Regions from separate parts of the Pseudarthrobacter sp. TAF60_1 genome, predicted to be linked through region 2. Evidence: riboswitches for the same ligand, from Rfam matches in the RefSeq annotation. Region 2 holds a riboswitch; each other region holds the start of a gene.
What was found. Region 2 has a riboswitch for cyclic di-AMP ahead of AB4Y73_RS02960 (LysM peptidoglycan-binding domain-containing protein). Riboswitches for the same ligand answer to the same signal wherever they lie in the genome.
Positions count from the first base shown of each region.

Region 1 (7,341 bases), on a different contig from region 2:
AATTTGCCCACCCGGATGATGCCAAAGCGGACTGCGACATCGTGTTCCACTGCTCCGCCTCCCAGGAAGGTTTGGAACGCAGCCTGCAACTGGCCGGCGACGAGGCGGATGTCATTGAAATGTCCTGGTACGCCAACCGTGATGTCACCTTGCCGCTCGGCGAGGATTTCCATGCCCGCCGGCTCTCCATCAGGGCCAGCCAGGTGGGTGTTGTGGCCCGGGCACGAAGGCACCGGCGAACCACCGCCGAGCGCCTGAGTTTGGCAGTTTCGCTTCTGGCGGACCCGGTGTTTGACGCCTTCCTCTCCGGGGCATCGCCCTTCCTGGACCTGCCGGACGTGGTGCAGAGCCTGGCCGACGGCAAACTCGAAGCCCTGTGCCATGTGATCGAATACCCCGGCAACAACAGCTCAGCCAAAACCGACCCCAAAGACAGGACGTAGCCCGTGTTCAGCCTGACCATCCGCCGCCACTTCATGATCGCCCACAGCCTCCCGCGCGAGGTTTTCGGCCCCGCCCAGGCCCTGCACGGGGCCACCTTTGTGGCGGAGGTGACGTTCCGGCGTCGTACTTTGAACAACGATGCGATAGTGCTGGACATCGGAGCTGCCGGCGGCATCATCGAAGATGTCCTAGCCGGGCTCAACTACACCAACCTCGATGAGCACCCTGACTTCGCCGGAAAACTCAGCACCACCGAGGCACTGGCCGAATACATCGCCCAAGCTGTGGCGGGGAAGATCAAGGACGACGCCGACGGCCGTGAACTTGCCGGCATCGACGTCACCCTGCGCGAAAATCCTGACGCCTGGGCCACGTTCGCCCTTGACCTGTCCGCCTGACCATGCGCGTCAGGTTCCTGGTCCCCGGCAACATCCGCCACAACTCAGGCGGCAATGTCTACAACGGCCGCCTCGCCGAAGGTCTGCAGAGTTTGGGCATCGACGTTGAGGTTCTCGCCGTGGATGGGGCCTGGCCGGATGCCGGGAACAGTGAACGACGGCGGCTGGGCAGCCTGCTGGAACGAGGCGAACCAGAGGCGGAGGGCAAGTCAGCCACGGTCACCGTGGTGGACGGGCTGATCGCGTGCGGTGCCGCTGGTGAACTGGAGGCTGCCGCTACTGCGGGGCACGGCGCGTGGATCCTGCTCCACATGCCGTTCCCCGATCATTCCGACGGCGAACGGCGGGCGCTCCAGGCAGCCGCCGGCGTGATCTGCAGCAGTACGTCGGCCGCGGACCACGTCAGGGAAACGTACGGCCTTGCGGCAAAGGTGGCGCTGCCCGGTACGGATTCCGCGCCGGTTGCTGCCGGTTCGGACCCCGCGCACCTCATCTCGGTAGCGGCCCTGCTGCCCAACAAGTGCCAGCTGCTGACGGTGGAAGCGCTCGCCAAGCTGCAGGACCTGGCCTGGACCGCATCCCTGGTGGGTACGGACGGCGTCGACCCCGCCTACGCGGCGGAGGTCCGGGCCGCCATATCCTCGCACGGATTGGACCACCGGATTCGGCTGACCGGCCAGCTCGTTGGCAACGCCCTGACGGACGAATGGAACCGGGCCGACCTGAGCGTGCTCGTCTCCCGGGCCGAAGCGTTTGGCATGGTGGTTACTGAGTCGCTGGCACGCGGAATCCCGGTCATCGTGCGGGCCGGCACGGGGGCCGTGGAGGCGCTGGGCCTGGCCGCCCTGCCGGTCCTGCCGGGAACCGCCGTCGTCCTTACCGGCAGTGAAAGCGACGAACCGGAGATTCTCGCAGCGGCGATCCGGAATTGGCTGGCTGACGCCGTACTCCGCGCAGATTGGCGGACAGCTGCACATGCCGCCCGGGACCACTTGCCTGGCTGGGAATCCACAGCACGCAAGGTGGCGGCGCTCCTCGGTGTGCTCCCTCAGATGCACCATCAGGCATGAACAGGCACGCGGCAACAGCCGCCGGCCTCCAGGATGAAAGCTCTACCCTCTGCCTAGAGCTTGCCGCGGTGGGCGGCGAAGAAATCCCTGAGCAGGGCCCCGCACTCGTCCTCCCGGATGCCGCCGTAGACCTCCACCCAATGATTGAGCCGGCGCTCGCGGAGGACGTCGAACACCGATCCGGCCGCCCCGGCTTTCTCATCCCACGCACCGAAAACCACCCGTGGGATCCTGGCCAGTACCACGGCTCCGGCGCACATGGCACACGGTTCAAGCGTGACCACCAGTGTGCAGTCGGCCAGTCGCCAGCCATCCCCGGCCCCTCCCTCACGCTTCGACAAGGCACGCAGCTTCTCCGCCGCCTCGCGGATGGCAACGATCTCGGCGTGGGCGGTGGGGTCGCCCAATTCCTCCCGCTGATTCCGTCCGGAACCCAGCACGACGCCGTCGGGCCCTATAACAACGGCGCCGATGGGCACGTCCTCGGTAACCAGTGCGCGCCGGGCTTCGTCAAGGGCGAAGCCCATCCACTCGTTGTGTTTCTTGTCGCCCGGTGCCATGGCTCAATGATAGTTTCGAGGGATATCCGTCCTTGCCACCCACTGACGCCAGGAGGAATTCGTGGATGTTGACACAGTCAGGGGCCGTGTAGGCCGCTGGTTCAAACCCTACGCGGCGCTGTGGATCACCATGCTGGTGGGTGGTGTGCTGGTGGTCATCATGGCGCTGCTGGGTGCCGAGGTCTATGACAACGTGGTGGACGACGTAGGTTTGGCCAACCTGGACAAACCTGCCCTGTCGTTTGCCGAAGGCCTGCGGAACCCTTGGCTGGATTCGGTGGTGACCGGGTTTACGAATATCGGTGGCGGTATAGGAATGCCCATTCTTGCCAGCATTCTTGTCGCCTGGCTGACATATGTGGGAAGGACCTGGCGCGCTCTGATCGTGGTCGGCGGGGCCGCGGCGTTTTCCGTTACTGCCACCACCATCGGTAAGAAGCTGGTTGGCCGCACGCGGCCGGACCACGCGGACGCGGTGCCGCCATATGAAGACTCGCCTTCCTTTCCCAGCGGCCACACGCTGAACACCACAGTGGTGATTGGACTGGTGGTCTACCTGGCGTGCGTGCAGTTCCAACGGACGGTGGTCCGGGTGTCACTGATCACCGGCGGAACGCTCTTCATCGTTGCCATGGGACTGAGCCGCGTTTTCCTGGGGCACCATTGGCTCACGGACGTCATGGCGGCGTGGCTGCTCGGACTGGCGTGGGTGGGAATCGTGATCCTGGCCCACAGGCTTTTCCATGTATTGCGGAAACGCGAGCATGCCGGTCCGGCTCCCACGTTCGAACACCCCGTCATCCGGGACGAACAGCCGAGCTGACTCGCGGCAGGGGCAGCCGGGCCGGATGATAGTTTTGACCCATGCGCACTCTTGTTGTGGACCACCCGCTGGTCGCCCATAAGCTCACCGTCCTGCGGGACAAAAACACCCCGTCTCCGGTCTTCCGGATGCTGACGGAAGAGCTGGTGACACTGCTCGCGTACGAGGCCACCCGTGATGTGCGCACCCAGCCTGTGACCATCGAAACGCCGGTAAGCACTACGGTTGGCACCGCCTTCACGAAGCCGACCCCGCTGGTGGTCCCCATCCTCCGCGCCGGCCTCGGCATGCTCGAGGGCATGACCAAACTGGTCCCCACGGCTGAGGTGGGATTCCTGGGCATGGCCCGCGACGAGGAAACGCTTGACATCATCACCTATGCCGAACGCCTGCCGGAGGACCTCACCGACCGGCAGATCTTTGTCCTGGATCCCATGCTGGCCACCGGCGGCACCCTGCGCGAGGCCATTAAGTTCCTGTTCAAGCGCGGCGCCTCGGACGTCACCTGTATCTGCCTGCTGGCCGCGCCTGAAGGCCTGGCGAAGCTGGAAGAAGAACTTGCTGACGCCAACGTGACCATCGTCCTGGCCTCCATCGACGAAAAGCTGAACGAGAAGTCCTATATTGTGCCGGGCCTCGGTGACGCAGGAGACCGCCTCTACGGCATCGCCGGCTAAACGGCGGAATTTCAGGCTGAGGGTTTGGCTGCTGTCCTTCGGGCGGCAGATTGGCCAGCCGGACCCGCCACAGGAAATATCCAGGCCTTTCGGATTCGGGAGGCCACCGCTAGCCTGTGCGGATGGACTGGAAACTTGAACTTGTCTTTGTCCCCGTGTCCGACGTGGACCGCGCGAAGGATTTCTACGTCAACAAAGTGGGCTTCAACGCTGATTACGACGAGCGGCCCAGCGAGGGCATCCGCTTTGTCCAGCTGACGCCGCCCGGCTCCGCCTGTTCCATCTGCATTGGCGAGGGCCTGAATGACGCCCCGCCGGGTACGGCCCCAAGCCTGCAGATGGTGGTCAGCGACATCCAGGCCGCCCACGACCACCTCAAGAACAACGGCGTTGACGTCAGTGACGTGGACGTTCAGGACTGGGGCCATTTTGTGTATTTCGCGGATCCTGACGGCAATAGGTGGGCCGTGCAGTACATTCCGGGCCGCGAACCCTGAGTCGCCGGACCGCGAACCTTAAGGCCTGAGCCACGAAACCTCGGTTGATTCACGTAGGCGACGCCGTGCTGCGGTTGGATGCATTGGCGGGAGATCATTTCTTTCCGGCCTTGAGGTCGGCCACGGCCTTCATGATCCGGCGAGCTCGTGTTTCCGCCGTCTTGGCGTCGCCGATCGGCTCCACGTATCGGCGCTGTGCGCTGTAGTTCAGCGTGCCGTAGAACGCCTGCGCTTCCGGTTCGGCGGCCAGGGCGGATGCGAGGTCGTCCGGGACTTCGACGATGCGGGGCTGGGTGTCCAGTTCAACGTCCACTTCCACCGTGTCACCGGACGCTACGCCGGTGAAGTCCCGGTTCGCGGTGCTCACTCCAATCAGGTACTGCCCGCCCATGACCGCAATGCTGCTCCGGTAGCTCTTGCCGTTGAGGGTCACCACCACCGGCGGACGCTTGCCCGCCCCCAGTTCCGCCACCACCTCCTCGGGGACCTCAATGCCTGCCTTGTTGCCGCTGCCCACGATAGTGGTGGTGAATTTCATGGGCCAAGTATGCCCCGGCGCCCCGAATCATGGGAAGGACACGAACCATGGGAAGGAAGGGGCCGCCGGGAAGGAAGGGCCTGCCGGGACAGTGGACGGCAGCGTGGATGCAAAACAGCAGGCCCTGAACCGGGGGATTCAGGGCCTGCTGCGGCTGTGCGGATTCCGGGGAATCGGTTTAGTACCAGTTGTGTGACAGGTGGAAGTTCAGCGCACCGCACGGCGACTGGTAGCGCTCCTGGATGTAGTTCAGGCCCCAGTTGATCTGTGTGCGGTAGTTGGTGAGGTAGTCCGCGCCGGCGCTCGCCATCTTCTCGGCAGGCAGCGACTGGACGATGCCGTATGCGCCGCTGCTGGCGTTGGTTGCCGTGGTGGTCCAGTCGGATTCCTTGGTCCACAGCGTCTGCAGGCACTGCATCTGGTCCGCGGACCAACCGTGGCTGGCCAACTGGCCGGCGGCGTAGGCCTGCGCTCCGGCGGGGTCATTCACGGCTACAACAGGCGCCGGCTCCGGTGCGGCGGCCGGCACGGGTGCAGGCGCTGGCACGGGTGCAGGCGCTGGCGCGGGTGCAGGCTCGGCGGCCTGCGGGGCTACGCTGATTTCTGCAGCGGCAGGTTCCGGTGCCGGTTTGGCCTGCATCTGGGCCTTTTCCATCGTCAACTGGGACTCGATGTCGGCAGTGGACAGCTTCTGGGTGTCGCTGACCGCTGTGAGGCCGCCGGACTCGGACACCTGGCCTGCTGCGCCCAACCCGACGAGGAGTGCGAGCGCCGTACCGACTACGGCCACGCGCTGTCCCAGGGAGGGAATGCGGTTGCGGAGTTTATTTGACCCGTCCTGCGGGCGCGTTTGTACCTTGGATTCAGACATGATTGATCGCCTCTCACACCTGCGGAGTTAGCTGTCGGGTTCGGATGAGGGCATCCGGCCGCACGGAACATCACGTGCTGGCTTCACCCCAAGGGCACTAAAAGCCCGGGACTCTGGGTCCCCCGCCTCTGCCTCGATCGAACGGAATCCGGGGAGTGGCAGAGCTTGGCGTCATCCGGATGAGAGGTCCTATTGGCGGCCTCACTCTATCGACGGTACAGGAGCCGACCGCATAAGTCACATTTTGGTAACGAGCATCACGATGGCGGCGTGTTGCCTTGTGGTGTTCGGCGGACTTTGAGTGCGGGAAGACTTTCCGCTTTCAAAGGAGGGCCCTGCGTGAGTGCGCAGGGGCCATTCAGTGCACGTTCTATCCGGTCAGCGCGTAGACAGTGGTTCCGCCGATGGTCTGGGCCGGGAAGGTCGCTGCCACCCATTGTGCTATCTGAGAGGGAGCGTCCGATCCGCTGGTGGACCGCATCGTTCCGCCGGCAATGAAGTAGTGGACCTTACCTTGCCTCAACAGATCCTGGAACTGGGCAAGGCTGGGGGAGGGGTCTGTTCCATTGAAGCCACCCACGGGCATAACCGGCAGTTCCGTGGCCAGCTGGTAGCCGGCGGCATTGTTGGAACCTACGACGGCGGCGGCCCAGGTGTAGCGGGAAGCGTCGCTTTTCAGCGCTGCAACAAGCTCGGACGACGGCGTGGTGGCACCTAGGAGGCCACCCATTCCGCCGGCCTGCCGGCCTGTGCCGCTCGGCCGGTTGCCGTTGCCCTTGGCATTGGCGTTGCCGTTGGCGTTGCCGTGGGCACCGAAGCCGTTGCCGTTTGCGCCGTTGCGTGCCCCTCCAGCGGGGCTGCCTATTCCGCCGGCAGCAGGGCCGCCCGGACGGAAACTGTCGGCGCTCGTAGCCGGTCCGGCGCTAACGATCGCGCCGCTGTGAGCGACGGCCGCCGTTGACAGCGAGAAGGCCAGCGGTCCGGAGAGGGAGGCAGCGACGGCGAGGACCGCCGTCGTCCGCTGAACGGAACGGAACGGCATGTACCTGCCGGACAGCACACCTGCGGCGCCGGCGAGCCCGCACGTCAGGACCAGCCAGCGGAGCCACGGACCGTAGGCAGAGGTGGTGCCCAGCAGGGCGAAGGCCATGAATGCCGCAGCCGCCACGGCGGCTGAGAGAAACAGGGCTGCGACGGGCTGCCGCCGGTGCTGCCACAGAAGGACACCGCCCAGCCCGGCCAGCCCCGCGATGCCGGGCGCCAGCGCCACCGCGTAGTAGGGGTGGATAATGCCCGCCATGAAACTGAACACCAGCCCGGTGACCAGCACCCACGAGCCCCACACCATGACCGAGGCCCGGACAGCGTCCGTGCGCGGTGCGCGGCGGCCAACCCACAGCAGGCCGGCGGCGAGGAGCAGCACGGAAGGCAGCAGCCACGCTATCTGGCCGCCGAATTCGGTG
Region 1 is NZ_JBFRDI010000015.1:30,551-37,891, forward strand. Features, by position in the region: gene AB4Y73_RS16210 (zinc-dependent alcohol dehydrogenase) at 1-443, shown strand, start outside; gene AB4Y73_RS16215 (6-pyruvoyl trahydropterin synthase family protein) at 447-842, shown strand; gene AB4Y73_RS16220 (glycosyltransferase family 4 protein) at 845-1,912, shown strand; gene AB4Y73_RS16225 (nucleoside deaminase) at 1,966-2,472, opposite strand; gene AB4Y73_RS16230 (phosphatase PAP2 family protein) at 2,603-3,295, shown strand; gene upp (uracil phosphoribosyltransferase) at 3,337-3,972, shown strand; gene AB4Y73_RS16240 (VOC family protein) at 4,095-4,469, shown strand; gene AB4Y73_RS16245 (YdeI/OmpD-associated family protein) at 4,564-5,007, opposite strand; gene AB4Y73_RS16250 (hypothetical protein) at 5,186-5,878, opposite strand; cyclic di-AMP (ydaO/yuaA leader) riboswitch at 5,884-6,042, opposite strand; gene AB4Y73_RS16255 (ArnT family glycosyltransferase) at 6,249-7,341, opposite strand, start outside.
Region 1: another riboswitch for cyclic di-AMP. It lies ahead of AB4Y73_RS16250 (hypothetical protein); the one in region 2 lies ahead of AB4Y73_RS02960 (LysM peptidoglycan-binding domain-containing protein).

Region 2 (7,341 bases):
TGTCGGGCAGGCCGGGATCAGGGTTCATGGGCTGTCCGGCTGCGTAGCGTGCGGCAGCTTCCTCGACCTTCGGCATGAGCGCGGCGCCACCAGGGACCTGCGCGGACTGAAGAGCCAACTGAGAAAGCAGCACAGACTGTATCGGGCGCCCGGGTGGTGCAGCGAGGACAATGCCGGCGAAGGGCACGTGCTGGGGAGTTGTGGCGTAGTGGAGCACATGCAGAGCGCCTTCGCTGTTACCGAGCCCGACAATGCGTGCGGAATCGATGAAGTCCAGTTCGGAGAGCACCCGAACCGCCTCGACCAGTTCGTCGAGATGAGACTGCATGCTCATTGTTCCGATGAGCTTCGTGACGTTCTCTCTCGCGTGCGGCCCGGAGGCCCGCTTGTCATAGCGGAGGGATGCGATCCCGGCACGGGCAAAAGCCTCCGCGAAGAGCCGCCCGCTGCCGTTGCTGCCAGGAAGCAGCGGTGAACACCAATCCCTGTCAGTCGGGCCGCTGCCCGCAACAAGAACCACCGACGGGAAGGGCCCATCGCCGGCGGGCCGGACGACGGTCCCCGCCATGGTGATGCCATCCAGCTGCCACGACACTTCAACAGAACTCGCCATGCCCACAGTCTCACAGTGCCCTGCGAACAAGACAACCGTCCTCACGCATTCCCGATTGGCGCACCCCTGCGCTCCCCGACGTCGGCGCTCCGCAGACCGTAGTCGTCCGGGTCCAGCACACTGAGGATGCGTTTGCCGATGCTGCCGAGCTGGCGCGACTGCGCCTTCGTCAGGGGATCAAACACCAGGGAGCGGACGGCCTCCACGTGACCCGGGGCGGTGCTGACGATTTTTGCCAGGCCCTCATCGGTGAGCGCGGCCAAGGTGATGCGTCCGTCGGTGGGGTCAGGGGAGCGACGGACCCAGCCGCGCTTTTCGAGCCGGCTCACCACTTGGGACAGGCGGGGGAGGCCCGACTCGGTGAAGCCAGCAAGATCGCTCATCCGGCGCGTGCGGCCCGGCGCCTCGGACAGGCCCGCCAGGACCATGTATTCAAAGTGGCTCAAGCCCGCGTCACGCTGCAACTGGGCATCCAAAGCAGCCGGCAGTTTCATCATGACGCCCACCAGGGTCAGCCAGGCTTCGCGTTCGTCGCTGCTTAGCCAGCGGGGCTCGTCGGCTTCTTCCATAGGTGAAGTCTACGCGATTTACTTCACGTATGAAGTTTGTTGACCCCCAGATCACTTGCGTCGTGAACTAATCGACAGTACTGTTTACTTCAACATTCAAGTACTTTCGTTCCGACCCGAGGAGCACAGATGACCGTCCTGACCGAGACCGTCGCGCGGCCATGTGAACAACCTGCTGCCGTGCGCAGCCAGGTGACTGTCCCCCTGCGCTTCCCCGATGGCTTCATTGCCACGGCCGAGGTGATGACCTTCCACGGCCTGGCCGACGGCAAGGAACACCTCCTGCTTGGACTCGGCCAGTGGGAGCAGAGGCTCCTGGACCAGGGACCGGACGGTACCGCCCCGCTCGTCCGGCTGCACAGCGAATGCCTCACCGGCGACGTCTTCGGCAGCGAGCGCTGCGACTGTGGTCCCCAGTTGCGCGAGGCTGTCGAGGAGATTGCCGCCGTCGGAGGTTTCCTGCTGTACCTCCGCCAGGAGGGGCGCGGGATCGGACTGTACTCCAAGCTGGACGCGTACGCCCTGCAGGACGCCGGGCTGGACACCTACGAAGCGAATGTGGCGCTGGGGCGTGGCGAAGATGAACGGGATTACACCGCCGCTGCCCAGATGCTCGGTGCCCTCGGCGCAGGCCGGATCCGCCTCCTCACCAACAACCCGGACAAGGTGGGCCAGCTGACGGCCCTTGGCGTTGATGTGGCGGAGCAGGTCCCCACGGGCGTGCACCTGTCCGACGCCAACCGGCTTTACCTGGCAGCCAAGCGGAACCACACCGCGCATACGATCAACCTCCCGGACGTCGACCCCCCGGTGCCTTCCGCCCCCATCCCGACGCATGACGAGGTTCTGGCGCGGGTGGACGCCCTGGTTCCCCGGCTGAGGGAGCGGGCGGAGGAAACCGAAGAGCTCCGCCGCATCCCCGCCGCTACCATTGCCGAACTGAAGGAAGCAGGCGTGTTCCAGATGCTCGCGCCCAAGGCAGTCGGCGGGTACGGGATGGGGCTGGAAACCTACGTGCAGGTGGTTCGCCGGCTCGCGCAGGGTGACGTCTCAACCGCCTGGAGCGTAGGCCACCTTGTGGAGCACGTGTGGATGCTGGCCCGGTGGCCGAAGCAAGCACAGGACGAAGTATTCGCCGCCGGCCCCGCACCCTTGGCAGCGGCAACCGGAGCCCCTCCCGGATCAGCTGAGAAGGTCCCCGGCGGGTTCGCCATTTCCGGCCGGTGGAGCTTTGCCTCCGGCGTGATGCATTCTGACTGGGCGCTCCTGGCAGTCCAGCACGGCGGCGTGCGGCTTCAGTGCCTGGTTCCGATGGCGGATCTTGAGTTGCTGGACGTGTGGCACACGGCCGGCCTGCGGGGGACAGGCAGCAACGATCTCAGGGCCGAGGGCCTCTTTGTCCCGGCGTACCGTGCCCTCGAGTGGAGCCTGCTGGCGGCGGCCGACAACCCGGGAAGCTTCATCCATCCGGACCCCAGCATCCACATCCCCATGGCCACGTTCCTGAACATGGTTGCCCCGGCGGCGGCCCTCGGCGCCGCGGAGCATGCGTTGAAAGAGTTCCGTAACCTGATGATGGTACGGAAGGTCAAGCAGACGGTGGAGAAGCGCCAGGCAGATTCGCCGCTCGCCCAAGCCCGGTTCACGCAGGCGTACGGCCAGGTAGCCACCGCACGCCTGCACTGGGAGGAAGCTGTCCGGGTGGTGTCCGCGTCCTTCGGGCGCCGGCCAGTTGCCTTCACTGATGAGGAGCGCGCCCAGTACCGGCTCTCCCTCGGCCTCAGCGGACAGGCCTCGGCCGAGGCAGTCCGGCTCATCCTGACCGGCTCAGGCGGCAGCGTCCACCGCCTGACTCACCCGCTCCAGCGGATCCAGCGCGACGTCAACGTGCTGCTCAACCACGCTTCGCTGACCATGGACCCGATCCTGGAACAGGCCGGCCGCGGACTCCTGGATCTCGGGTTTAGCATTCCGGCAGAGCAGTTCTAGCCCGGCCCGGTCCGGGGTTTACTGGAAGTCAGCCAGCCACAGGTCCGGTCCGAACACCTCGTACTGGATGTCCTTGGCCGGAACGCCCTTGGCGACCAGGGCACTGCGGACCGCCTGCAGGAACGGCAACGGCCCGCAGAGGTAGTATTCGGCGTCCAGCGGCAGCTCCACGGCATTGACGTCCATGAAACCCTGGAAAGTATTGCCGGCCGGCCCCTGATCCTCTGCCGGATTCACAAACCAACTGTGGAGGGACCCCTCAGGCAGCCGCTCGATGTCCTCGGTGACCTGATGGCGGAGCGGAAACGAGTCCGGACTGTCATCAGCGTGCAGCAGCATCACCCGGCGCTGTGAGCCGGCCTTCACCAGGTGCGAGAGCATTCCGGCCATGGGGGTGATGCCGATGCCGGCACTGGCCAGCACCACCGGCCGGTCGGTGTACTCCAGTACCACGTCGCCGAACGGGGCTGACAGCACCACTTCATCGCCGACATTGATGTCCTGGTGCAGGAGGTTGGACATCTCGCCGTCAGGGGTGGCGAGCCCGTGGACCCTCTTCACGGCGAAATGCCGGTGCTGCCCGTCGTCGGCGCGGGTCAGGCTGTACTGGCGGGGCTGATGGACGCCGTCCTTCATGGGCATCTTGATGGTCACGTACTGCCCGGGCAGGGAGGGTTTTACCTCCCGTTCGTCGGTGCGCTCCACCACGAAAGTAACGACGTCTGGTGTCTCCTGGATGCGCTGGGCCACACGCCAGGTGCGCCAGATGGTGTCGGGGGAAAGGTGCACCGCGCCGTACAGCCCGCGTTCCTTGTTGATCAGCATGTTTCCCATCAGCCAGTACACCTCGTCCCAGGCCGCTGCGACCTCGGGAGTAACAGCATCGCCGAGCACGTCCACGATGGCCCAGAACAGGTGGTCGTGGACGATCTGGTACTGGTCCGGGCTCAGGCCGAGCGAGACGTGCTTGTGGGCGACGCGGGAGAGCAGGTGGTCAGGAAGTTGGTCAGGCTTCTCCACGAGGTAGGTGGCGAAGGCCGCGATTGAACCGGCCAGCGCCTGTTGCTGGCGGCCGTCAGCCTGGTTTCCACGGTTGAACAGGCCGTCGAGCAGGTCCGGCCTCGCGTCGAACATGTGCTTGTAGAACCGCTTCGCAATTTCTTCGATATTTTCACCCACTACAGGCAGCGTTGCCTGAATGACGGGGCGGGAAGTGTCAGAGAGCATAATGCGTCCTTCCGTGTTGACCGGCTGAACCCAGCCGTGATCAGCCTTGGCCGTGCCAATGTAGCAGCCCGGCCGGGCGCGGAGAAGGGACTTATGGTAGTAGCCAGCCTGCAGCGGGACACTCGGTTCGGACGGCGTGATCCATCCGCTCCACCAGCATTAACCGGCATCGGGGGACCAGGTGGTCCGTGCCCTGGTGTCCGGGACCGGAGGAACTGGCAGACCGGGTGGATTTGCGGGGCAGCGCTCGGGACTCGACGGTCATCGCAGCCAACGACCTATACCGGATGGCCTTCCCGTAACGGCGGCGGCAGCCTTAACCACCAAGGTGATGCATCAGCTCACCGTCTGTCCGGGCGTGGACCACGCCTTCCACAATGACACTCGGGAACAGTATCACCAGACCCAGGCGGCCGCCGCCTGGAATGACATATTGTCCTGGTTTGGGCAGCACGCCTGAGTACGCAGCAGCGGCCGACGACGGCGGGCGGCTGGGCACCGCGCGCCGCCGTCCAGCCGGCGGGGGTCACGCTACGTGGACGAAGGAGGCGCCCGGGAGCCAGCTGATGGAGTGGACCTCGGTCTTGAAACCGTCCACGCCGCCGCTGACAACCTGGCCGTTGCCGGCGAAGACGCCGACGTGGCCGGCGGTGATCACCAGGTCACCCGGGGCGGGTGTGCCAACAACGCTTCCGTACTGGAAGAACTGGCCCGGGGCCAGGTCTCCAACACTCTTGCCTACTGAGCGCAGTGCCTTCTCCACCATGGCGGTGCAGTCCTGCTGTACCCCGAGTTGGGAGTAGGCGGAGGCCAGGATTGCCGAGCCGGCTGCGCCGGTGGGCGCGGGGGCCGGCGTTGACGCCAGCTTGATGCCGGTGTTGGCGGGCGCAGCCGGTGCGGGGGCTGCTTTCGCTGCCGGGGCCGGAGCCGGTGCTGCCACGGCCGGTGCTGCTGCGCCCTGTCCGGCGCCGGGAATCTGAATCTGGTTGCCCGGGTAGATGATCGACGTCAGGGACAAGCCATTGGCTGCCAGGACGTCGTTGAGTGCTACGCCGTTGGCCGCGGAGATCTGGCCAAGGGTGTCGCCGGAGACGACGGTGTGGACGTTGGCTGCGGGGGCCGGAGCCGCGGCGGCTGCCGGTGCGCTTACCTGGCCCTGGGCATTGGCTGTTCCGGTATTGTCAGGTCCGTGGACGCCGGCGTGGGCCGGGGCGCTGAAGCCGAAAAACAGTCCGGATGCGGCGGCCACTACAAGGGCCGGCCGTCCGATCATCATGGCGCGGGACGTGGTGGTGGTGACTGCACGATGGCGTGCGGAAGTGAACTTCTTGGACATGGTGTGATTGCCTCTCCCATGCCTGCGGGGTGAGCTGTCGGGTTCGGGTTGGAGAGACCCGGCCGGGAATGCCGCCATGAAGGACAGGACGAATGCCGACTTAACCCCAAGGCCTGTGTAGGCCGCGGAAATGTGGTTCCCCCGTCCCTGCCAGTTGCATAGCGTCTGGGGTCCCGGGTCAGTGGCAGGGCTCGGCATACTGACGGGAATGTCCCGGTTTGAACCAGGGCACTAAACGACCATAACCGCTTCTTTTCCCGAATGTCACATTCCGATAACGGAATGTAGGGCAAAAATTCACCCTAGCTCCCTTGTTGGATCTTCTGGCCTCGGCTATGAAGGTGCAGGTCACCGCACGGGACGCGTATATGCCCGGTCGGGTCATCCATCTGATCGGTTTGCCTCAAAAAAAGACGCCTGAGTGGGCTTTAGGTTGCCTCGTGGGCAGAGCGTGCACCCTACCGGATGGCTCGGATCGGCTACCAAGCCACTTGGGAGACAATGTTCGCCGCAATCTAGGACTTGCCCGGTAAGCTCACGAACTATGTCCCCGTTTGCGCAAAAATCGTGGCTGTCCGGTCTCACGGCAGTGGTTGTACTGGCCACGGCCGCCTCGTTTGCCATGCTGCCTGCGCACGCCGCGGACGAGGCTCCGCCCGGCGGGTATCCTTCCTGGCAGGACGTGGAGAAGGCCCGGCAAAGCGAGGCCGGCACGGCCGCTGAAGTCACTAGAATCGGAGATCTGCTCGGTGGCCTGCAAACTCAGGCGGAGGCGCTGGGCAACGCCGCAGTAACTGCTGCTGCGGAATACGCTGTGGCCCAGACCGATCTCCAGTCTGCCAGTTCCAGGGTGGATGCCTTGGCCGCGCAGGTGGCCCGTGCACAGGAGGAATCGGGCCGGCACAAAAGGGACATCGGGGCCCTCGCCGCACAGTCCTACAAGACCGGCGGCACAAACATGGGCTTCTTCGTGGCGCTCGACGCCATCCAGTCGAACAGCATCCACGGCCTGGACATCGTCCGGATCGTCAGTGACAAGACAGCCTTGCTGGTCCACAAATCAGCTGAGTCGGAACGAATCTCGGCAGCACTGGCCGAGCAGGAGCGCGCCGCCAAGGCTGAGCGGGAACGCCTCGCCGGCGTTGCCGAGGCCAAGCTGTCCTCAGCCCAGGCAGCCCAGCAGGCCGTGTCGGAGCAGGTCGCGGAACAACAGCGGCACAGCCAGGAACTCACCGCCCAACTCGCCTCACTCAAGGGAACCACCGCAGCGGTGGAAGGAGAATTCAGGCAGGGCCAAGCGGCGCTGGCTGCCTACGAAGTGTCCCAGGCAGCCAAGCGCGCGGCAGCGGAGGAGCAAGCACGCCGGCAGGCTGAAGCCGCCGCCCGGGCTGCCGCCCAGACCCCGGCGAACCCGGCACCCCGGAACCCCGCACCGCAGAACCCCGCACCGCAGAACCCTGCTCCAGCACCTCCGGCTGAAAGTCCGACGCCGACGCCGCCGCCCGTCGTCGTCGTACCTTCTGTTCCGGGCGGCGCGGTAAACGACCCCGCCGGCGCCAGGAACTACGCTGCAGGGCGGCTGTCCGCGTACGGCTGGGGCCAGGACC
Region 2 is NZ_JBFRDI010000002.1:146,872-154,212, forward strand. Features, by position in the region: gene AB4Y73_RS02935 (alpha/beta hydrolase family protein) at 1-613, opposite strand, end outside; gene AB4Y73_RS02940 (MarR family winged helix-turn-helix transcriptional regulator) at 655-1,182, opposite strand; gene ribA (GTP cyclohydrolase II RibA) at 1,312-3,171, shown strand; gene AB4Y73_RS02950 (globin domain-containing protein) at 3,190-4,398, opposite strand; gene AB4Y73_RS02955 (dienelactone hydrolase family protein) at 4,727-4,858, shown strand; gene AB4Y73_RS02960 (LysM peptidoglycan-binding domain-containing protein) at 4,925-5,734, opposite strand; cyclic di-AMP (ydaO/yuaA leader) riboswitch at 5,739-5,908, opposite strand; gene AB4Y73_RS02965 (coiled-coil domain-containing protein) at 6,279-7,341, shown strand, end outside.

Region 3 (7,341 bases), on a different contig from region 2:
CTCGCGAGCCAGGCGTTGACCAGCCACAGCCACTGCTCCTGCCGGGTGAGATCCAGCCATTCCAGCTGCGGCGGCTGCACCCACGTGGAGGAATCAACATCAAGTCGCAGCAGGCCCGACAGCGCACTCAGTTCCAGCAGCAGGCCGGCCTGGTGCTGGTCGATGCGCAAGGCCTCGGCCAGTCGCTTCATTTCCCGGACCCCCACTCCGCCGCTGCGCAGCGTGGCCAAAGGCTGGGCCCTGACCGCGTGCAGGAGTTCGCCCACCAGCCGAAGCGTTTCGGCGATGGCGCCCAGCGCTGCGTTCCGGCGCAGGGCAGCGGTGGTGCTGCCCAGCTCCGGCACCGGCGGCGCAAGGGTGAAATCGTTGATGATGGCACCGCCGCGCAGGGACAGCCCCACGCTGTGCGGCAGTTCCACGTGGGCGGCGTCGAGCGGGACGAGGAGTCCCCGCGCCAGCAGCCAGTCCACGGGCCCGACGTCGGCGCTTTGGTGTGCCACTGACGCTTTCCGTTGCGCCTGGGGGACGGCACCCATGGCCCAGTTACGGAATTTGGCGAGCAACGCCGTCGTCCGTTCCGGCGCTCCGGCCAAGGCCTGGGCGAGTGCCTCCGGTGAGGACGTCCAGTGCTGCAGCGCGAGCGCCGCCTCCATGGGCGTGGTGGCTTCCTGGATAGCCACACCGCTGTGGTGGAGCTCGGAGACGAGCTGGACTACCCGCTGGGCGAAGGCCGGCTGGAGCCGGACCAGTTCGGTGTAGCTGCGCCCCAGCCCGGCGGGATAGATGCCCACGACGTCCTTGAGGCACCCCACGGGCAGGTAGTAGCGCTGCCGATGCCCCGCTACCGGGGTCCCGTGCGGCGGCTCAGCCCTGTGGACCAGGGCCAGTTCCTGGAGCGAGGCCAGGATTCGTTCCACCGCCGCCACGGTGGACCCGGCAATGAGCTTCCGCACGCCCGCGGCCGAGGCACTATGGGCAGTGTCCGTGTTGGTGCACAGATGAAGCGTCTCCAGCACCTGCATTTGGGGTCTGTTCAGACGCTCCAGGGCGCGCTGGACGCTGACCCGGGCGCTGGCCCTGGCCGCCAGCGCGGGAAAGTCGGGGACCGGTGGGGACACCAGATCCGGCCGCGCTGCAAAGAGGGCCCGCAACGAGTCATCGCTGCGTGCCTCCAACTCTTTGCTGAGCGCGCGGATAAGGGACATCAGTCCAACGTTACAGCCCGCCGGACTTTCCCGCCCGGCGCCTGCCGGCCACGCTGTCCAGCACTAGGAAAAGCATCAGGAGGAAGGCTACGGGCAGTCCGTATAAGGCGGTGGACGTGACCCAGACCGGGGCGGCCACGCCCGCAAAAGCCATGGCCATTACCGCCCCCACTGCCACGAGGGAAAGGACGGCAACTACCGCTGCACAGATCATCAGTGGGCGCCGGTAACGCGAGGGTGTCATGCACGTAACGCTAACAGGGCGGCCGCCCGGGTAGCCGGATGGGCAACGGCGGCGGTGACGAACGTGACGACGGGCCGCTGAAAGCGGGAATCCGTCCGCGGCAGGATAACCTTGAAGGAACAGACCAACACGGTCCGTCGCTGTCATACCCTGAACCCGCATAACGGTGCGGATGCGGTGACTGCCGGCCGTGTCTCAAGACGCAGAACGAAGAAGGTTGATTACGTGCCTACCGGCAAGGTCAAGTGGTATGACAAGGAAAAGGGTTTCGGATTCCTCGCGGGCGAAGACGGCCAGGAAGTCTTCCTGCCCAAATCATCGCTGCCCGAAGGCGTTACGGAACTGAAGGCCGGCACCCGCGTTGAGTTCGGCGTCGCCGACGGACGCAAAGGCGCCCAGGCGCTGGGCCTGCGTGTCCTGGACAAGACCCCGTCCATCGCCAAAGCCAAGCGGCCCAGTGCCCGGGACCTGGCACCGCTGGTGCAGGACCTGGTAACCGTCCTGGATAACCTCTCCGGCACCCTGTCCGCGGGCAAATACCCGGAAGGCAACAAGGGCAAAGCGATCGCGGCGGCACTGCGTAAGGTTGCCGACGAGCTGGACGTTTAGGCCTTGGCGATGAACCCGGAAGCTGAACAGCCGGACACCACGGAAGTGGAGCAGGCAGGCGTCAAACCTGAGGCCAAACGCCGCGCCGGCGTGCCCGTGTGGCGGGTCGGCAAACCGGATGCTTTCCTCGCGGCCGCCGTCGACTTGGCGCGGGCCGCCATCGAGGGCATCACCGCGCCCTCGGACATCGGGGCCCATATCGCGGCCAAGAGCGAGGGCGACCGCCTGGTCACGCACCTTTTCGAATCCAAGCTGCCCGGCTACCAGGGCTGGCAATGGTACGCAGTGGTGACCAGGAACTCCCGCTCCAAGGTGGTGACCGTCAGCGAGCTGGGCCTCCTCCCGTCGGCGGACTCCATCCTGTCCCCGGAGTGGGTGCCGTGGGCCGAACGTGTCCGCCCCGAGGACGCACAGGCAATGGAGGAAGAGCCCGCCCAGGCCGACCCCGCACTGGATGAGGAACCTGCCGGCAATGAAGAACCGGACACGGACCAGCCCGGCGAACACGAACCTGTTGGCGAGGCTGACTAGGCAGTTGGTGACGCGCAGGGTTGATCAGCACGGAGGCCGGCCATGATGTCCACCTTCAAATCCCTGCACATCCTCAATTACCGGATCTGGTTCATCGGCGCCCTGGTCTCCAATATCGGAACCTGGATGCAGCGGACCGCCCAGGACTGGCTGGTGTTCGACCACCTGACCGATCACGACGCGGGCGCCATGGGCATCACCATGGCCCTCCAGCTGGGCCCCCAGCTGTTCCTCGCTCCCGTGGCCGGGCTCGTGGCGGACCGTTACAGCCGCAAACAGCTGCTGATCATGACCCAGTCTGTGATGGCGCTGCTGAGTACCGCACTGGGCGTCCTGGTGGTCCTCGGCGTCGGCCAGTTGTGGCACGTATATGGCTTTGCCCTGCTGCTGGGCATGGTGTCCGCACTGGATGCACCGGTCCGCCAGACCTTCGTTTCGGAGCTGGTCCGCGACGACTACCTCCCCAACGCCGTCGCACTGAACAGCGCCTCCTTCAACGTGGCCCGCATGATCGGGCCCGCGGTGGCCGGGGTCCTGACGGTGGCCGTCGGCCCAGGCTGGGTCTTCCTGATCAACACCGTCACGTTCCTGGCGATGCTCTTAAGCCTGTGGAGGATCCCGACGGCGTCTCTGCGGCAGCTGCCCCGCGCGGCGCCCGGCAAGGGGCGTATCCGGGAGGGGCTGCGCTATGTGCGGTTCCGGCCGGACATCGTGGTGGTCCTGGTGGCAGTCTTCATCGTGGGAACCCTCGGGCTCAACTTCGTCCTGTTCATCGCTGCCATGGTGGGCACTGAATTCGGGCTGGACGCCGGCGCGTTCGGCCTGATGAATTCGATCATGGCGATCGGATCCGTTACCGGTGCCCTGTTGTCCGCCGGCCGCGGGAAACCACGGTTACGGATGATCTTCGGCGCCGCCGCTGCCTTCGGCGTGACCTCCGGACTGGCCGCGCTGGCCCCTAACTACTTCTGGTTCGGGGTTGCGCTGGTGCCGGTGGGGCTGTTTGCGATCACCATGATGACCAGCGCGAACGGCTACGTCCAGACCACCACCGATCCGGTCATGCGGGGCAGGGTCATGGCCCTGTACATGGCCATCTTCATGGGCGGCACGCCTATCGGGGCGCCGCTGGTGGGCTGGGTCGCCAACGTCGCAGGGGGACGCTGGTCCCTTGCCGTCGCGGCCGCCTCCGGGATCACCGCTGCCCTGATTGGCATGGTGTGGATCATCCGTGCCCAACAGCTCCGGCTCACGTTCAACCGGCGTGCCCGCGGCCTGCGCCAGTTCCGCGTCGTCTCCACGTTGGGGGACACAGCAAACGGCGCCGCCCGGGACCAAAACCCGGACGACGCCGTCGAACGCTGACGCAAGTACGCCCCCGTACGGGACGCTCGCGCCGTGTGGAGGTTACTTGCGCAGTTTGCCCACCACGTAGTCGATGCTTGCCAGCAGGGCGGTAACGTCGTCCGGCTCGATGGCAACAAAGGTGGCGATCCGGAGCTGGTTGCGGCCCAGCTTGCGGTACGGCTCGGTGTCCACCACGCCATTGGCGCGCAGCACCTTGGCGATGGCCGCGGCGTCGATCGAGTCCTCGAAGTCGATGGTTGCGATGACGTTGGAGCGGTCCTCGGCCTTGGCCACAAACGGGGTGGCGTATTCGGAGGCCTCTGCCCAGGCGTAGATCCGGCCCGCAGAGTCGGCAGTGCGCTTGCTGGCGAAGTCGAGGCCGCCGTTGGAGTTCAGCCACTGCACCTGGGCGTCGAGGGTCACCAGCGTGGACAGCGACGGCGTGTTGTACGTCTGGTTCAGCCTGGAGTTGTCGATGGCGGTCTGCAGGTCCAGGAAGTCCGGGATCCAGCGGTCGCTGGCCTTGATCCGCGCGGCGCGTTCCAGCGCGGCGGGGGAGAAGAGGCCCAGCCACAGGCCGCCGTCGGACGCGAAGTTCTTCTGCGGGGCGAAGTAGTAGACATCCGACTCGGCAACATCCACATCCAGGCCGCCGGCCGCAGAGGTAGCGTCCACCAGGACCAGCGAGCCGTCGTCGGCGCCCGCGACCCGCTTGACCGGAGCAGCCACGCCGGTGGAGGTTTCGTTCTGCGGCCACGCGTAGACGTCAACGCCGGCCTCCGCCTGGGGCACCGGGCGGGTGCCGGGCTCGGACTTGATTATCGACGAGGCATCCAGGAAGGGTGCCTTGTTGGTGGCGGAAGCGAACTTGGAGCCAAACTCGCCGAACGAAAGGTGCTGGGCCTTGTTTTCCACCAGGCCGAAGGCTGCGATGTCCCAGAATGCGGTTGAGCCGCCCACGCCGAGCACCACCTCGTAGCCCTCCGGGGCACGGAAGAACTGGCTGAGGCCGTCGCGGACGGAACCCACCAGGTTCTTGACGGGCGCCTGGCGGTGGGAGGTTCCGAGGATGGTCCGGGATGCTGCTGAGAGTGCCTCAATCTGCTCCGGCCTGACCTTGGAAGGTCCCGCGCCGAAGCGTCCGTCCTTGGGCAGGAGATCGGCAGGAATAGTGATGCTGGTTTCGCTCACAAGGGCTCCAATTTCGGCATGGACGTGATGGGCGTCCGGGACGGTGGGGTGGCCGGCAGTCAGCGGCGACTGCAACGAGGGCCGCTTTTATTCTGCCTGAAACCTTGGATCTGGCGGCAACCGGGACCGTCATAGTCTGGTCAGTGAGACGATTGGGGATTATCCGGACAAAGTCAAAATAGGCTAAGCTTTTTACTGGACCTCGCTGCGGCTTGAACGCGATACGGTGGGTCAACGCAAGGTACTTTGTTCGAGGAGCTGAGCTGGATGACGGATCTGATCGATACCACGGAGATGTATCTTCGAACCATTTTGGAACTTGAAGAAGAGAACATCGTTGCTCTTCGCGCACGCATCGCCGAGCGGCTGCGCCATTCCGGGCCCACCGTGTCCCAGACTGTCGGCCGGATGGAGCGTGACGGACTGGTAGTGGTCTCCGGAGACCGTCATTTGGAACTTACCGACACCGGCCGCAAGCGTGCCACTGAGGTGATGCGCAAACACCGGCTCGCGGAGCGCCTCCTGGCTGATGTAATTGGCCTGGACTGGGCCTACGTCCATGATGAGGCATGCCGCTGGGAGCACGTGATGAGCGAGCGGGTGGAACGGCGCATCTACCAGCTCCTTGACCATCCCACCAAGTCACCGTACGGCAATCCCATCCCAGGGTTGGCCGCGCTGGGCGGGGCTGCCGCCCTCCCGGAAGCTGGTGTGATTAATCTCGTTGAGGCCATGCGCGGATACGGGCCGACGTCGAGTGTCACCGTCAGCCGGCTGGCTGAGCCCATCCAGGTGGAACCTGAGTTGCTGGTGCAGTTGGATGAAGGCGGCATCAGGCCCGGAGCTTCCGTGTCGCTGGAGCGTGTGGGGGAGTACATTTCCGTGCGGGTTCCGGGCATCGAGGGCGCGCTCGAGCTGCCTCCGGAAGTTGCCGTTCACGTTTTCGTCTCCGTCAGCTGAGACCACCGCCATCCGGCGAAGTGGCGCCTCGGGGTGCGCTTACACAAGGCGCTAGCGCAACGGTGGCGGTTGCGCAAATATAACGGAATTGTTACTGTCCGTTTTGATCGCTTATAGTTTAAACCCAAGCGTCGATATAAAAGCGTTACCTGATCCGGAGCCGAGCTCTGCCAGCGGATCAGGTGCACGAGTCACCAACTGGCAGAGGCGGGGGAACCACAACCGGCAGTCGCAAGGCTGCCTCGGGGTGAAGTCCGTCAGCAGCAAGCCTCTCCAGTGAAGGTTCCTTATGGGTATCTCTGCGCCGAGAGCTTGCACCGGCGGACCGGGTCTTTGAACTCTCTGACCCGAATCCGACAGCTAACTTCGCAGGCTATCCAGAGAGGAACATTCTTGACCACGCAATACTCCAGGGGCCGCCGCCGGGCGGCTGGCCCCGCTTCGGCGGCCCGCGCGGTCGAAGATGCCACCGCGGAGAGGCCCCGCGATCCGCAGCGCGAAGCTCGCCGCCGCCGCGGGGCCTTCCGGCAGGTCACCGATTTCGCGGCCGCCAGCGGCGTTGGGCAGAAGGCCGGCATTGCCCTTGCTGCAACGGGCCTGGTCCTGACCGTGACTGTGCCGGTGACGGGCCCGGTGATGGCAGACCAGCAGCCCGGCCACCCCGTTGCGGCAGTGTCGGCCGCCCCACAGCCGGAAATATCCGCAGAAGCGGGCGCCCAGATTGATTTCAGCCGATCCTCTGTGGTGACCCAGGGTGACCCGGACGGCAAACTGAAGCAGCTGTTGAGCGCGCAGTCGGCCGGATCCATCACGCGTGCTGCCTCCGCAGGAAGCCTTGGTCCACCGCTCGCCCAGCTCATTACGGCTTCACCGTTCGGCTTTCGAGTCAGCCCCATCACGGGTGGCGCCGGCGACTTTCACCGCGGTCAGGACTATGTGGCCCAGTGCGGGACCTCGGTCATGGCTGCCGCCAGCGGCACTGTGACGTTCGTCGGCTGGCACCAGTACGGCGGCGGCAACCGCGTGGTGATTGATCATGGCAACGGCCTGGAAACCACGTACAACCACCTGTCCTCGGCCAGCGTCAAGGTTGGCCAGACCGTGACCCGCGGCCAGGTCGTTGCCCTCAGCGGCACCACCGGCGCCTCCACAGGCTGCCACCTTCACTTCGAGGTCCAGGTCAACGGCGACGTTGTTGACCCCACAGGCTGGCTCTAAGCCCAAATGATGGCAAACTCTCAAATCGCAGTGACA
Region 3 is NZ_JBFRDI010000011.1:79,110-86,450, forward strand. Features, by position in the region: gene AB4Y73_RS13640 (helicase-associated domain-containing protein) at 1-1,205, opposite strand, end outside; gene AB4Y73_RS13645 (hypothetical protein) at 1,216-1,449, opposite strand; gene AB4Y73_RS13650 (cold-shock protein) at 1,675-2,058, shown strand; gene AB4Y73_RS13655 (DUF3027 domain-containing protein) at 2,068-2,589, shown strand; gene AB4Y73_RS13660 (MFS transporter) at 2,635-3,954, shown strand; gene serC (phosphoserine transaminase) at 3,997-5,127, opposite strand; gene AB4Y73_RS13670 (metal-dependent transcriptional regulator) at 5,395-6,087, shown strand; cyclic di-AMP (ydaO/yuaA leader) riboswitch at 6,261-6,477, shown strand; gene AB4Y73_RS13675 (M23 family metallopeptidase) at 6,481-7,305, shown strand.
Region 3: another riboswitch for cyclic di-AMP. It lies ahead of AB4Y73_RS13675 (M23 family metallopeptidase); the one in region 2 lies ahead of AB4Y73_RS02960 (LysM peptidoglycan-binding domain-containing protein).